DNA from 4 places in the Arthrobacter sp. FW306-06-A genome. Region 3 is predicted to be linked to each of the others. Evidence: predicted binding sites of a transcription regulator. Region 3 holds the regulator's gene; each other region holds the start of a gene.

The links. The regulator LexA, encoded in region 3, represses DNA repair genes until DNA is damaged. The targets are predictions, from matches to a motif close to TCGAACANNTGTTCGA.
Region 1: a site for LexA is predicted at 1,964-1,979, ahead of LFT49_RS20695 (shikimate dehydrogenase). Genes of this name have one in related genera too.
Region 2: a site for LexA is predicted at 1,477-1,492, ahead of LFT49_RS21640 (LexA family protein). Genes of this name have one in related genera too.
Region 4: a site for LexA is predicted at 1,489-1,504, ahead of LFT49_RS18285 (HNH endonuclease signature motif containing protein). Genes of this name have one in related genera too.

What each region holds. Positions count from the first base shown of each region.
Region 1 is NZ_CP084552.1:4,428,209-4,431,665, reverse strand. Features, by position in the region: partial or broken gene LFT49_RS20705 (MFS transporter) at 1-822, opposite strand, end outside; gene LFT49_RS20700 (IclR family transcriptional regulator) at 1,056-1,919, shown strand; gene LFT49_RS20695 (shikimate dehydrogenase) at 2,073-2,954, shown strand; gene LFT49_RS20690 (bifunctional sugar phosphate isomerase/epimerase/4-hydroxyphenylpyruvate dioxygenase family protein) at 2,954-3,457, shown strand, end outside.
Region 2 is NZ_CP084553.1:104,920-108,376, reverse strand. Features, by position in the region: partial or broken gene LFT49_RS21645 (Y-family DNA polymerase) at 1-1,023, opposite strand, end outside; gene LFT49_RS21640 (LexA family protein) at 1,032-1,463, opposite strand; gene LFT49_RS21635 (hypothetical protein) at 1,875-2,225, opposite strand; gene LFT49_RS21630 (hypothetical protein) at 2,241-2,735, opposite strand; gene LFT49_RS21625 (IS30 family transposase) at 3,396-3,457, opposite strand, start outside.
Region 3 is NZ_CP084552.1:1,750,701-1,754,157, forward strand. Features, by position in the region: gene LFT49_RS08025 (ATP-dependent DNA helicase) at 1-1,348, shown strand, start outside; gene lexA (transcriptional repressor LexA) at 1,474-2,211, opposite strand; gene LFT49_RS08035 (LysM peptidoglycan-binding domain-containing protein) at 2,571-2,921, shown strand; gene LFT49_RS08040 (histidinol-phosphate transaminase) at 3,033-3,457, shown strand, end outside.
Region 4 is NZ_CP084552.1:3,900,164-3,903,620, forward strand. Features, by position in the region: gene LFT49_RS18285 (HNH endonuclease signature motif containing protein) at 1-1,243, opposite strand, end outside; gene LFT49_RS18290 (ABC transporter ATP-binding protein) at 1,535-3,457, opposite strand, start outside.

The DNA of each region.
Region 1 (3,457 bases), 1.9 Mb from region 3:
ACGGTCTTGGCATAGCTGATGGCCAGGGTGCCGAACACGGTGGAGACGGCGGCGATGAAGGCGCAGCAGATCACGCGGAGGACGTCGCGCCAGTGGCCCTTGAGCAGGTCAGCGAACGGGAGCTTGGCGATCTGCGCGGTCTTCCGGGCCTCTTCGAAGGCGGGCGGCTCGTGGAGCGTGCGGCGGATGAGGAATGCCACCACAACCACCGCGGCGCTCAGCCAGAACGGGATGCGCCAGCCGATGCCGAATTTGATCTCATCCGGCAGGGCCAGGACGGGAATGAACACCAGGGCGGCGAGGATCTGGCCGCCCTGGTGTTCCCGTGAGCGTCCAGGAGGTGAAGAAGGAGCGGCGGTTGTCCGGGGCGTGCTCAAGGGTCATGGAGGAGGCGCCGGCCTGCTCACCGGCGGCAGAGAGGCCCTGGCACAGCCGGGCCAGCACCAGCAGGGCCGGAGCCCACCAGCCCACAGTCCGGAAGTCCGGGAGGCAGCCGATGACGAAGGTGGACGCACCCATGAGCACCAACGTGAACATCAGGACCTTCTGGCGGCCCACCCGGTCACCGAAGTGGCCCAGGATGATGGCGCCGACGGGGCGCGCCACGTAGGCGAAGCCGAAGGTGGCGAAGGACATGATGGCTGCGTTGGCATCGGCACTGGGGAAGAAGACCGTGGGGAAAATCAGCGCCGCGGCGGAGCCGAAGATAAAGAAGTCGTAGTACTCGACGGCGCTGCCGAGGAAGCTGGCGAGGGCGGCCTTCCTGGGCGTCCCGGCATGCGTGAGGGCACCCGCCTCTGCGGACGGAAGTGTCTTGCTCATGGTGTTCCTTTGGTGTGACGACATTGTCGCGGATGGATCTGGTGGTCGCAGCCGCCGCTGCCTTGGTGCGGGCGGGGCGCGATGCGGCTGGAGTCCGGAAAAGACCCGGCATAAATAGCCACATGGTGGGAGCTACTTGTGCGATACAGAAACTATGACTGTGAGGGCTGTCACCTGTCAAGAAAAATAATCACCATCTAGAAGCAGCTCTCACATTGTGGCAACATGGAGCCATGAGTGTGAACCAAACCACAGCGATCAACGACGACTCCGCTGTAGCCGCCCCTACTGCGGAACCTGTCAACGCCATGCCTCCGGAGGGAAGGGTTGCTGCCCGTCCCGCCGACCGCACAGACATGGTGGGCAAGGCCCTTGGCCTGCTCGTCCTGCTGGGCGAGGAACCGCGGGGCGCCACCGCCGCAGACATCTCCCGCCGGGCGGAACTTCCGTTCAGCACCACCTACCGCCTGCTCGGCTCCCTGACCCGCGACGGTTTCGTGGACTACGAGCCGGACGGCCGCCGCTACCACCTGGGCCTGCGGATCTTCCAGCTGGGGCAGCGGGTCTCCAACCACCACGGCTTTGCCGGCACTGCCATGCCGGTCCTCCGCCGGGTGACGGCCGAAACCGGCGAAGCGACCATCCTGAGTGTCCGCGACGGCCTGCATCACCTGACCGTGAGCAAGGTGGACGGCCCGCAGACTTTCCGGGTGACCAGCGACCCCGGCCACTTGGGCTCCCTGTCCGCCACCGCCGTCGGCAAAGCTCTTGTGGCGTTCGCCGAGGACGCCGAACGGGAAAAACTGCTGGACGAACTGCCGCTGGAAGCGCTCACCGGGAAGTCCATCACCGACCGCGACGCCTTCCGGGCGGAAATCGACAAGGTCCGCAGGCAGGGCTACGCCGTGATGGATGAGGAAAACGAGGCCGGCATGCGGGCCGTGGCTGTCCCGCTGCTCAACAGCCAGGGACATGCCTTTGCCTCCCTGGCCACCGCCGTGCCCGTCTTCCGACTGGGCCTGGATGAGCTGGTTGCCCATGTACCCCTGCTGCAGGAGGCGGCTGCGGAGCTCGCAGCACGGCTTCCGCAGCGCTAGCGGGCTGCTTCATTACGCCCTCTTGACCCGCCGATGTTCGTATCTAGAACAATGGTGCGATAAGTGAACATTTGGTGTACCGTAATCGCTATCACCCCGCAGCGCGGCCCAAGTTCCGCTGCTGCCCGGTGCCGTACCAAAGGAGCTGCACGCATGAGCAATCGAACTGAGTCCTACCTGGTGGGACTGGTTGGTGATGGTGTGATGCCATCGCTCACGCCGCCCATGCATGAACGGGAAGGTGATGTGCAGGGCCTGCGCTACCTCTACCGGCCCATTGACCTGCTTGAACTGGGGCTCACCGGGGAATCCGTGGGTGACATCCTGAACTGCGCCCGCACCCTGGGCTTCAACGGCCTGAACATCACCCACCCCTGCAAGCAGCTGGTCCTGCAGCACCTGGACGAGGTGAGCCCCGACGCCCGCCGCCTGGGCGCCGTCAACACCGTGGTGATCCGGGACGGCAGGTTCATCGGCCACAACACCGATTTCTCCGGTTTCGCCGCGGCGCTCGCCGCCGGACTTCCCGCCGCCAGCCTGGACCGTGTGGTGCAGCTTGGTGCCGGCGGCGCCGGATCGGCCGTGGCCTACGCCCTGCTAACCGCAGGCGTGCGGACGCTGGACCTGGTGGACATGGACCCCGCCCGGGCCGCCGCACGGGCTGCCGAGCTGCAGGCCTTTTTCCCGGACAGCACCGTCACGGCAGGCACGACGGCGGAGCTGCCGCAGCTCATGCCCCTGGCCGACGGTTTGGTGCACTGCACCCCGGTGGGCATGGCCGCCCACCCCGGCGTCCCGCTGGACCTGGACCTGCTGGAGCCCCGGCACTGGGTGGCGGACATCGTCTACCGCCCCATCGACACCGAACTGGTCCGCGGCGCCCGCGCCAAGGGCTGCGAGGTGCTGGACGGTGGCCGCATGGCGGTAGGCCAGGCCGCCGACGCCTTCCGGATCTTCACCGGGCTGGAGGCGGATCCGGACCGGATGCGCTCACACTTCCTGGAACTCGTGGCCGCCGAGGAGGTGGCCGCCTGATGCGCACCGGAATCGCCACCGTCTGCCTCTCCGGCACCCTGAAGGAAAAGATTAAGGCCTGCGCCATCGCCGGCTTCGACGGGATCGAGATCTTTGAACAGGACCTGGTCACGTCCCCGCTCAGCCCCGAGGACGTGCGGAAGATGGCGGCGGACCTGGGCCTTGGCCTGGACCTGTACCAGCCGTTCAGGGACTTCGACGGCGTCTCGCCGGACCTGCTCAAGGCCAACCTCCGGCGGGCCGAGGCCAAGTTCAAGCTCATGGCGCGCCTTGGCATGGACACGATCCTTGTCTGCTCCAACGTCGCCACCGCCACCATCGACGACGATGCCGTCCGCGCCGAACAGCTGGCGCAGCTTGCCAACCTCGCCGGGGACCACGGCGTCAAGGTGGCCTACGAGGCACTGGCCTGGGGTAAGTACGTCAACGACTACGAGCACGCCTACCGCCTGGTGGAGATGGTGGACCACCCCAACCTGGGCACCTGCCTGGACTCGTTCCAC
Region 2 (3,457 bases), on a different contig from region 3:
CCGGGGCAGGAGCGCGTGACCGGCTTTAGTCAGGATCACCGGGTCAGCGGTCGGCATCGGCATCGGCACACACACGGAGGGGTAGGAAGTGTCGTTGGGGTTGAAGTGCGAGGTACCGGCGAACGCGGTGAGGACCTTGGCTTGAAGCCCGTGCTTGGCCAGCCGCGCCGATGCCTGTTGCCCGTACACGCTCATGACCTGCCGGATCCCGGCGGCCGTGGTGATGGGTTTGGCGAAGGAGCGGGAAAAGATCAGCTGGTCCCGCCCAATCCGTTCCTCCTCCATGGGGATGCAGGGCGTGCCTTGCAGTTCCAGGACGGTGCGCATCATCACCACGTTGAACTTGTCCCGGATAGCGACCGGGTCGGCCCGGACCAGGTCGGCGATGGTGAAGATGCCCATCACGTTCAGCCGCCTGGTCAGCCGCCCGGCGATGCCCCATACTTCCTCCACGGACAGCCGGCCCAACAACGCCTCCCGCTCCGCGGCAGGCACGGAGTCCCAGTGGCACACCCCGGCGAAGGCCTTGTTGTTCTTCGCCCACTTGTTGGCCAGCTTCGCCAGGGTCTTCGTCGGCGCGATCCCGACACAGACCGGCACTCCGACGTTCCGCCGGACCGCCGCCTTCATGGACCTGCCCAATGCCAGCAGCTCGGCGGGGGTGCCTTTGACACCGAGGAAGGCCTCGTCGATGCTGTAGACCTCCAGCCAGGCCGAGTACCGGCCCAGCAGCTCCATCACCCGGGCGCTGATGTCCCCGTACAGCTCGTAGTTGCTGGACAACGCGACCAGGCCTCATTCCTTCGCCCGTGGGGCGAGCTTGAACCAGGGCTCACCCATGCCGATGCCCAAGGCTTTGGCTTCGGGGGAGCGGGTCACCGCGCACCCGTCATTGTTGGACAGCACGATCACCGGCCTGTCCTCCAGGGAAGGGTCGAACGCCCGCTCCGCGGAGGCGTAGAAGCAGTTCACGTCCACGTGCGCGATCTGCGGCATCCGCCGCATCAACGCCGGCTTAGACATCACCGGGCCTAAACGTGATGGAGGCATCGGATAGTAACGCCCCAGATCGTCAGGTCGGACAGGGCCGGCACTTCGATGTCAGGGTAGGCAGGGTTCTCTGCCTGCAGGACCACGCCCGTGGGAGTGATGCGCAGCCGCTTGATGGTCAGCTCCCCGTCCAAGACCGCGACGACCACACACCCGTCGTGCGGTTCCAGCGCCCGGTTGACGATCAGTTCGTCCCCGTCGCTGATGCCCGCACCTTCCATCGATTCCCCGGACACCCGCACGACGTAGGTGCTGGTGATGTCCTTGATCAGGTGTGCGTTCAGGTCAATCCGGCCGTCAAAGTAGTCCTGCGCCGGCGACGGAAAGCCCGCCGCCACCGACACCAGAGAGACCAGCACCGACAACAAAGAAACGCCCGCGTCTATCACACGGGGACCGACGATAACGCCCACGACACACCTTTTTTCGAATATATGTTCGAGTAGTTACTGAGTGTACTCCGGGGGCCGGACATTCGTGCATGAGCGGGTTTCGGGAGGCTAAGCCGGGGCGGGTTGTACACAATGGGGACAGGGCGGTTTCTCATGGACGTTGCAACAGGGGGTTGCCTTGAACATACCTGCTGATTCGGGGATCGAATACCAGTACTACTCTCGGGTGTGAGGGTGGCCCTTCGGGCGCCGTCACCGGGTAATTTTGCAGGCGAGTCTTGTGGGATGAGTAAGACTCATTGGCCTTCTCCAGGAATCCCTGCTCTGAAACGGCCCGTGGGGGACCGGCTTACGGGCTGGGTGGAGCGAACGAGGACAGCGCTCTGATGCAGGTACTAGCCTCTCGAAATCTCGGACATTAGGAATCGGAAGCTAGCTGGACTCATTGTTCCTCAGGATTTGCAAGACCTCGCTCGGAGGCTCAGGGATCCGGCGGTCCTTGGGAACGCCCACCCAGACAACCCCGTGTTGATCAGGACGGCTGGCGGCACGACCAATTGGCTCGGCCATGTTTATGGCCACATCACGTGCAAAGCCCTCAACGGTGCCATCCGCCGCCTCTGAGTGAAATGCGAGCCGACGTCCCAGCACCACCGTGGGGTCAATAGTGCGGCGATACACACCCCAGACCGTAGCCGGCCCGTCCTGCCAGTAACCGAGAATATTCACCTCATCCGCCCAGTAGCGATCAATTTCCCTAACGATGTGTCCAGCTAAATCCATAGATCCTCGTCCTAGTCAGACTTCAGCGCAAGCACCCCTAGGTACCGAGGGGTGTCCGAACAGGACGAAATTGGTGCCATCATCCTCAAGAACCGACACGTAGCTCGGACCGAAGAGAGAGACTACTGATTCGCAGATGGCGATCGCGCTCTTGGCCTCCTCGCCACCGTCAGCGCCGCGAGGATCCACGAGGCTGGTTTCGATGCGAATCCTGCCCGCTTCGGTTTCGGTTACGGATTTGATTTTGCCCAACCATGGCGCGTTCTTCTTTGCTGTCTTGAAGTCGGCAGTCTTGTCCCGGCCATTTGCGCTGGGAATGGAGTCAGGTGGTGCAGCAGCCTGACTGGCTCCCGTCCGAGCCGGCGAAGCAGCATTTGATGCCTTCTGCGGATCGGAAGTCGAGCAGCCACAGAGTAGTGTAATAACAGCAACTCCAACCAAACCGGAAACCGGGAGAAAAGTTCTCTTGGCATATGATGGCGCTGCATTCTTCGGATTGTTCCGTTGCATGTTTTTGTCCCCCAATTTTTGCAACCGCTATAAGCGGTGCTCGCGCCTTTAGCATCGCACCTGGACACCAGTCCGGGAAGGTTTCCAACACGCGGAAGCCACTTCTGCCCTCAACACACCGAAGATCTCACTTGCCCGACTCCCAGTGGCGGATCCTTTAGCCGACGTCCTCAGTTAAAGGTGACCTGAACGGGCTTGAACCTGAAAGGCCCCCCACATCCAACTCCGAAGGGATGTTCTCCGGTGGATTCAGTTTCTACTGGCAGTTCAACCGCGGTTTGGCCGCCAACCGCAGCTGCGGCCTCAACGTGGATCGAAGTCACGCTTACAGGCGCGATCAGGTAAGGCGCGGATTGGGGCACTAGCCACTTCCGCTCATCATTCTGTGCCACCGGCTCAGGCACGCACCCTTCCCCAAAACAAGCCGCAACCGACGCCGGCGCGGAGGAAAACACTAACTCCACGGGACCCGTATAGGCATAACCAATGGCTGGGCACACACGGGGAACACGGGACACGCCGCCAATCACAGCAATGACTGCCAAGACTGCGACAACGCTGTCGACTGCAAGGAGTAGTGCCCACCGACGCTTCATGGAGTGAGACTAGCGCTCGACGGGACAAGCTTCGAGCAGCGGGGCGTTTGGGTAAAGGATCTCCTTACGAGACGGAGGAACCGGATCCTGCCAACTTGGCCGCCGCGGCGTGATAAGTCGCGAACT
Region 3 (3,457 bases):
GGTGACCAACCACGCCATGCTCGCCGTCAGCGCATTCGAAGGACTTGCCGTCCTGCCCGAGTACGACGTCGTGGTGGTGGACGAAGCGCACGAACTCCAGGACCGGGTCACCGGAGCAGTGTCCGGCCAGCTGTCCGTCGCGATGGTCCACGCCGCCGCTGCCGGTGCCCGGAAACACACCGCCATCACCGTTGATGCCCTCAATGCCGCAGCGGCCAACCTTGAGCTGGCCCTCGCCGGCGCACCCAGCGGCCTGCTTCCTAACGGCCTGAACGATGAACAGCTGGACTGCGTGGACCAGCTCCGTGAGGCCTGCCGGGCTGCACTGACCGATTCCAAAGGGGACAGCAACACCACTGCCGACGGCGGCCGGCAGCTGGCCAGGTCCCGCCTCATGCTCATCCTGGAACTGTGCGAGCGTCTGGTCGCCGCCAGGGAAAACCGGGAAGTCGTGTGGTTCTCCCGCGCCAGCACCTTTGACCCCGGCCAGGGCTACTCGCCGCCGGACGAGACTGCGCCGGTGCTGATCAACATCGCCCCATTGTCCGTCGCCGGGCGGCTGCGGGAAGGGCTCTTTGCCGACCACACTGTCGTGCTGACTTCCGCCACCCTGGCCATCGGTTCCGCTTTTGAACCTGCTGCAGGAGGACTGGGCCTTCTTGGCGACGGCGCCCCCAGCTGGACCGGCGTGGACGTCGGCTCGCCCTTCGACTACCCCAAGCAGGGCATCCTCTATGTGGCCGGGCACCTGCCCAAGCCCGGCCGCGGGGTGTCTCCGGAGGCTCTGGAGGAACTGGAAGCCCTGATTAAGGCGTCCGGCGGGGGAGCCCTTTGCCTGTTTTCCTCACGCCGGGCTGCCGAGGAGGCCGCAGACGCCCTGCGGCCCAAACTGGACGTGACCGTCCTGTGCCAAGGGGAGTCGACCATGACCGGCCTGGTCAAACAGTTCGCCGATGAGCCGGACACCTGCCTTTTCGGAACCATGTCCCTGTGGCAGGGAGTCGACGTGCCGGGCGGCTCCTGCCGGCTGGTGGTGATTGACCGTATTCCGTTCCCGCGGCCGGACGATCCACTGATGACGGCGCGTTCCCGGGCCGTGGCACAGGCCGGCGGCAACGGATTCATGTCCGTATCAGCCACCCACGCGGCCATCCGCCTGGCCCAGGGCGCCGGGCGGTTGATCAGGTCAACCGGGGATAAGGGCGTTGTGGCCGTGCTGGACTCCCGGTTGGCAACCGAGCGCTACGCCGGGTTCCTGCGGGCTGCCCTGCCGCCGTTTTGGGCCACCACGGACCGCAGCAAGGCGCTGGCAGCCCTCACCAGGCTGGGGGCGGACGCAGTCCGGTAGCCTCCTGACGACGCACCGCGGAGCTCCAGGGGCACAGCGCGCCCCTGGAGTGCCTCCGCCGGGCCCAGGACGGCCCGGACGGATTCCTGCAGCGCGGGCCGGTGCTTGTGGCGGGAGGGAGCGCGCTAGAGCGAACGCAGGACCGAGACGACTTTGCCCATGATGGTGGCATGGTCGCCCAGGATGGGTTCGTACTGCGTGTTCTGGGGGAGCAGCCAGGTATGGCCGTCTCGCTGGCGGAAGGTCTTGACGGTCGCTTCGTCGTCGAGCAGCGCAGCAACGATGTCCCCGTTGGCTGCGTCAGCCTGGCGCCGGACCACCACCCAGTCACCGTCACAAATGGCGGCGTCCACCATGGAGTCGCCGGCCACCCGCAGCATGAAGAGTTCGCCCTGGCCCACCAACTGGCGGGGGAGCGGCATGACATCCTCAACAAGCTGCTCCGCGAGGATGGGACCGCCGGCAGCGATCCGGCCCACCAGGGGAACCATTGCGGTATCGAGCGCGGTGGGCAGCTCGGTCACTGAGGCGCCTCCGCCGGCGGGTTGCGTCGCAGGGGAGTCGCCTGCGGCCTTGCCTGTACCCCCGTCCAGCGTGAGGGGCATCAGCACTTCCATGGCGCGGGGCCGCTTGGGATCGCGACGCAGGTAACCGAGTTTTTCCAGCTGGGAGAGCTGGTGGGTCACGCTGGACAGGCTTGCCAGTCCGACGGTGTCGCCGATCTCGCGCATGGAGGGCGGGTACCCGTTCTCATTGACGGAGCGCTGTATGGTTTCGAGGATTTTCTTTTGCCGGGGCGTCAAGCCTTTGGCGGTCCTCTTGGTTTGCGGGGCGGTCCTGCCCCCGGCGGCTGCTGCTGCCATATTCGCCAATGCCTTTCGCTTGCCGGCGGATCTTCCGCCCCGGTGCTGGCTTGCACGCACCGCCGGAAGGACTCCCACTGTCATTGTCAGACCCTGCTGTTCAACTTCAGGGGTGGTTGTTCTTTGGTTTCAAAGCTAGGCCAGCCACATTGCTTTTTCAAACATTTGTTCTAGCGAGTCTCGACATTGTTCGTTGATAGGTGCTAAAACTTAACAAGCCAAGTTCGAACATGTGTTCTAACCAGCGCACGCCCTATTCGAAAACGTGGCCGGAGGAAGTTCCGGACCGTCGTCTGAATGGTCGGGGCGGCCTCGGGGGAACACCCGGGCAGCACGGCAGGTCCAGGAGGGCTCAGTTCATGTCAGCTTCATCTCGTCACCACGTTTCACCTTCGTCCGCGCCCCTGCGGCTTACCCGGCGGGGGTGGATCGTCCTGATCGGCGTTCCGCTGGTACTCGTCGCTGTCTTCCTGCTGTCGCTGTCGGGGTTCTTCAACTCGCCCGCCAAGGCCTCAGACTCCGCCGCGGATTTGGCGGTGACACCGACTGTCACGGTTACCGTGCAGCCGGGCCAGTCACTGTGGACCATCGCCGGTGCTGTTGATCCGAACCGGGACGCCCGGGACGTGGTGGCAGACATCGTCCAGCTCAACAACCTCAGCGCCGGCTCAGTCCTGCCCGGGCAGCAACTGTTTGTCCCAACACACTGAAGCCCGCTGTCCACTCCAGGCATGGCGCCGGAGAAGCGGGATGTGGCACGCTGAGGGCGAACAGGAACCGTCACATTTTCCGGTCGTTGCTGCGGCAACTAAACTGTTCAGGTGAACGACCAGCTAGAGCGTCTGAACCGGCTTCCCCTCCGCAGCAACCTTCGCGGGCTCACCCCTTATGGGGCGCCCCAACTGGACGTCCCCATTCTCCTGAACGTCAATGAGAACACCCATGGCGTCCCCGCCGATGTGCGCGCCGCCATTTCCGCCGCAGTCACGGAGGCTGCCGCAGGCCTGAACCGCTACCCTGACCGGGAGTTCACTGCACTCCGGAAAGCCTTGGCGGAGTACCTCGGGCATGGGCTTGACGAAAACAACGTATGGGCAGCCAATGGCTCCAATGAGGTCCTGCAGCAGATCCTCCAGGCTTTCGGAGGCCCGGGCCGCACCGCCCTGGGCTTTCCACCCACGTACTCCATGTACCCCCTGCTGGCCAGCGGGACCGACACGCAGTACATCACCGGGGAGCGCTCCGA
Region 4 (3,457 bases), 2.1 Mb from region 3:
TGAGGTAATCAACGATCATTGCTTCCAGTGGGCTCGATTCTTCGGGCAGGCACCCCGGGGGCCAGACCGTCGGTTCCCGGTCCGCTTGTTCAGCGTTGTACTTGCGGCCGGTGGGCGAGACCCAGCCCGGTGGCTCGTTCCTGGCAGCCGGACCCGGACTCCAGCCGGTTCGATGCTTGAGCCGGTGGTGCTTGGGGCACAGCTGTCCCAGGTTGCTGATCCCGGTAGACCCGCCGTCCTGCCACGCCTTGAGGTGGTCTGCTTCGTTGTCCTGGCTGGGATTGCTGCAGCCGGGGAAGGTGCATTTACCATCGCGCATCCGCAACCACCGTTTGAGCGGCTCCGTGAGCCTGTAGTTGGTGCGGCCAAGTTCGAGCGGTGCTCCGTCGCGAGGGTCCACCAGGACCCGGTAGAACGAGCCAGCACCTTCCGCGACAAGCTTCCGCGCCATCGATGCAGGGATAGGCCCAAAGTTATCCAGTTCGGCGGGTTCGTCCGTGGCACCGAGGAGGGAGAAGACAGGTACCGTGACCAGCACATCCGCCTTGAGAGCCGGCCCAGACCCTGCGGGTTGGCCTGTCCCACAAAGCAGCAACTTCTCGGCCACATCCGCCCGGAGTTGAGTGAGCGTCCGTGGTTCGTCGGGCCCTTGCAGCCCGCGGGCAAGGGCAGAACTCTTGTTCCAGATGGCGCAGGCCTTGTCCGCGGCCATATACAGCGATACCCAGGCCATGCCGTTCCGGTCCGGGGAGTACTCCATCCGGCGGTCCTCAACCGACTTCACGTGCCTGATCTCCAGGGATTCCGGATGGTGTCGCTCCCGCCAGGCGCGCACCTTCCGCCGGAAGCGGGCCGGCACCAACTCCCCCGCCGCGGCGCCACGGGCCGCGTTCGGGGCTTCCGGGTTCAGGAAGTGCGCCTCAAGTGCAGCCGCAGCGGCATCGTTCAGCCCAGTGGTTTCGTCGACGATGATCCGGGCGTGCTGCCAAGAGATGGCGCCAGCCTGCAACGCATTCAGTGCGGCCGGCAAGGAAGTGGTCAACGCGTGGGCCTCACCCAGCAGGGCCGATGCAGCGCGTTCACCGACAGTAAGAACACAGGCGACCTCCGCCACAAGGCTCATCTCCCGGGCCGATGACTCGTATGCGGTTTCCGCTGGCGCCTCCAACGCTTCTGCTGCGTCTGCATAGGTCGCCAGCACTTGGACTTTTGCTGCAGCAGTGGCGGCTTCAATGCGGGCCACAACACCCAGGCCGTCCAAGCACAAATCGGCCAGTTCGCGAAGGGATCATAAGCGTCTGCGACACGAGTACCATCCGAAAATCGGCCGAGGACTCCTGTCAGCTCGCCTACCAACCGGGTCAGGGAGGTGGCGGCAGCGACCATCCCGGCCTCGCCTCCACTTTTCAGAACAGCCCTGGTTTCCATAACCAAAGCATCGCAGGAGGGTACGACATTTTGATTCCGATACCTATGCCAGTTCCGGGCCCGAACAGATCCTCTGGCTGCAAACCCTTATACAGAAAAGGGAAGGTCAAACCTCCGCCACCGGCGCCGCGAACTGGGCCTCGTAGAGCCGCGCGTAAGCCCCGCCGGCGGCGAGCAGTGAAGCGTGCGTCCCCTGCTCCACGATCTGGCCGGCCTCCATCACCAGGATGAGGTCGGCGTCGCGGATCGTGGACAGGCGGTGCGCGATCACAAAGGACGTCCGGTCAGACCGCAGCGCACTCATGGCCTTCTGTACCAGCACCTCGGTCCGGGTATCCACGGAGGACGTCGCCTCGTCAAGTATCAGCACAGAAGGCTGTGCCAGGAACGCCCTCGCAATCGTCAGCAGCTGCTTCTCACCGGCGGACACGTTGGAACCTTCGTCGTCCAGCACGGTGTCGTACCCGTCGGGCAGGGACTTCACGAACCGGTCCACGTACGTCGCCCGCGCGGCCTCCAGAACCTCGGAGGAAGAAGCCGTAGGCCGCCCGTACGCGATGTTGTCCCGGATGGTCCCGCCGAACAGCCACGTATCCTGCAGCACCATCCCCATCCGCGAGCGCAGGTCGTGCCGGGTCATGGTGGTGATGTCCACGCCATCCAGAGTGATCCGGCCGCCGTCCAGCTCGTAGAACCGCATCATCAGGTTCACCAGCGTGGTCTTGCCCGCCCCAGTGGGCCCCACAATGGCTACCGTCTGCCCGGGCTCCGCCACCAAGGAAAGCCCAGTAATCAGCGGCTTGTCCTGCGAATACGAGAAGGACACGTCCTCAAACACCAGGCGCCCCCGCGAAGCACCATCCGGGCTCTGCAACGAAGCCCCCGCAGGGTCCGCCGACTGCTCCTCCGTATCCAGCAACTCAAACACCCGCTCTGCAGACGCCACCCCGGACTGCAGCAGGTTAGCCATCGACCCCAGCTGCGCCAGCGGCTGCGTGAACTGCCGCGAGTACTGGATGAACGCCTGCACATCGCCCAGCTGCATCGCCCCGGACGCCACCTGCAGCCCGCCCACCACCGCGATCCCCACGTACACCAGGTTCCCGATGAACGTCATGGCCGGCATGATCAGCCCGGAAATGAACTGCGCCCCGAAGCTCGCCTCATACAGCTCCGCGTTCTTCTGCCGGAACCGCTCCCCCACCTCGCGCTGCCGCCCGAACACCTTCACCAGCGCATGTCCAGTGTAGGTCTCCTCGATCTGCCCGTTGAGCTCGCCGGTATTGGTCCACTGCTGAACAAACAGCTTCTGCGAGCGCTTGGCAATCAGCGTGGTGATCCCGAGCGTCAGCGGAATGGTCACCAGCGCTATCAGCGCCAGCGTGGGCGACAGGATGAACATCATGACCAGCACGCCCAGCACCGTCAGCACCGATGTCACCGCCTGGCTGATGGATTGCTGCAGGCTCTGCGAAATGTTGTCCACATCGTTGGTCACTCGGCTCAGCAGCTCGCCGCGCTGGATCGAGTCGAAGTACCGCAGCGGCAGCCGGTTGATCTTCGCCTCAATCTGCTCGCGCAGCCCAAAGACCGTCCGCTGCACCACGCCGTTCAGCACATACGCCGTCCCCCACATGAACGCCGACCCCAGCACATAGAGCACCAGCGCCCATGTCAGCACGCCGGCCAGCGCGCCAAAGTCGATCCCCGCGCCCGGCGTCAGCGTCATGGCACTGAGCATGTCCGCCTTCTGGTTCTCCCCTGACGCGCGCAGCATGGCGATCAGCTGCGCCTGCGTCATCCCCGGCGGCAGTTGCTTGGACACCACCCCGGCGAAGATCAGGTTGGTGCCCTCGCCCAGCAGCCGCGGCCCGATCACCTGCAGCACCACGCCCGCCACGGCCATCAGCAGCACCAGGACAAGCCAGGCACGTTCCGGCCGCAGGGTGCCCAGCAGCCGTTTGGCGGAGCCCCCGAAGTTCATCGCCTTCTCCGCCGGCACGTTCATCCCGGCAAAAGGTCCGCCGTG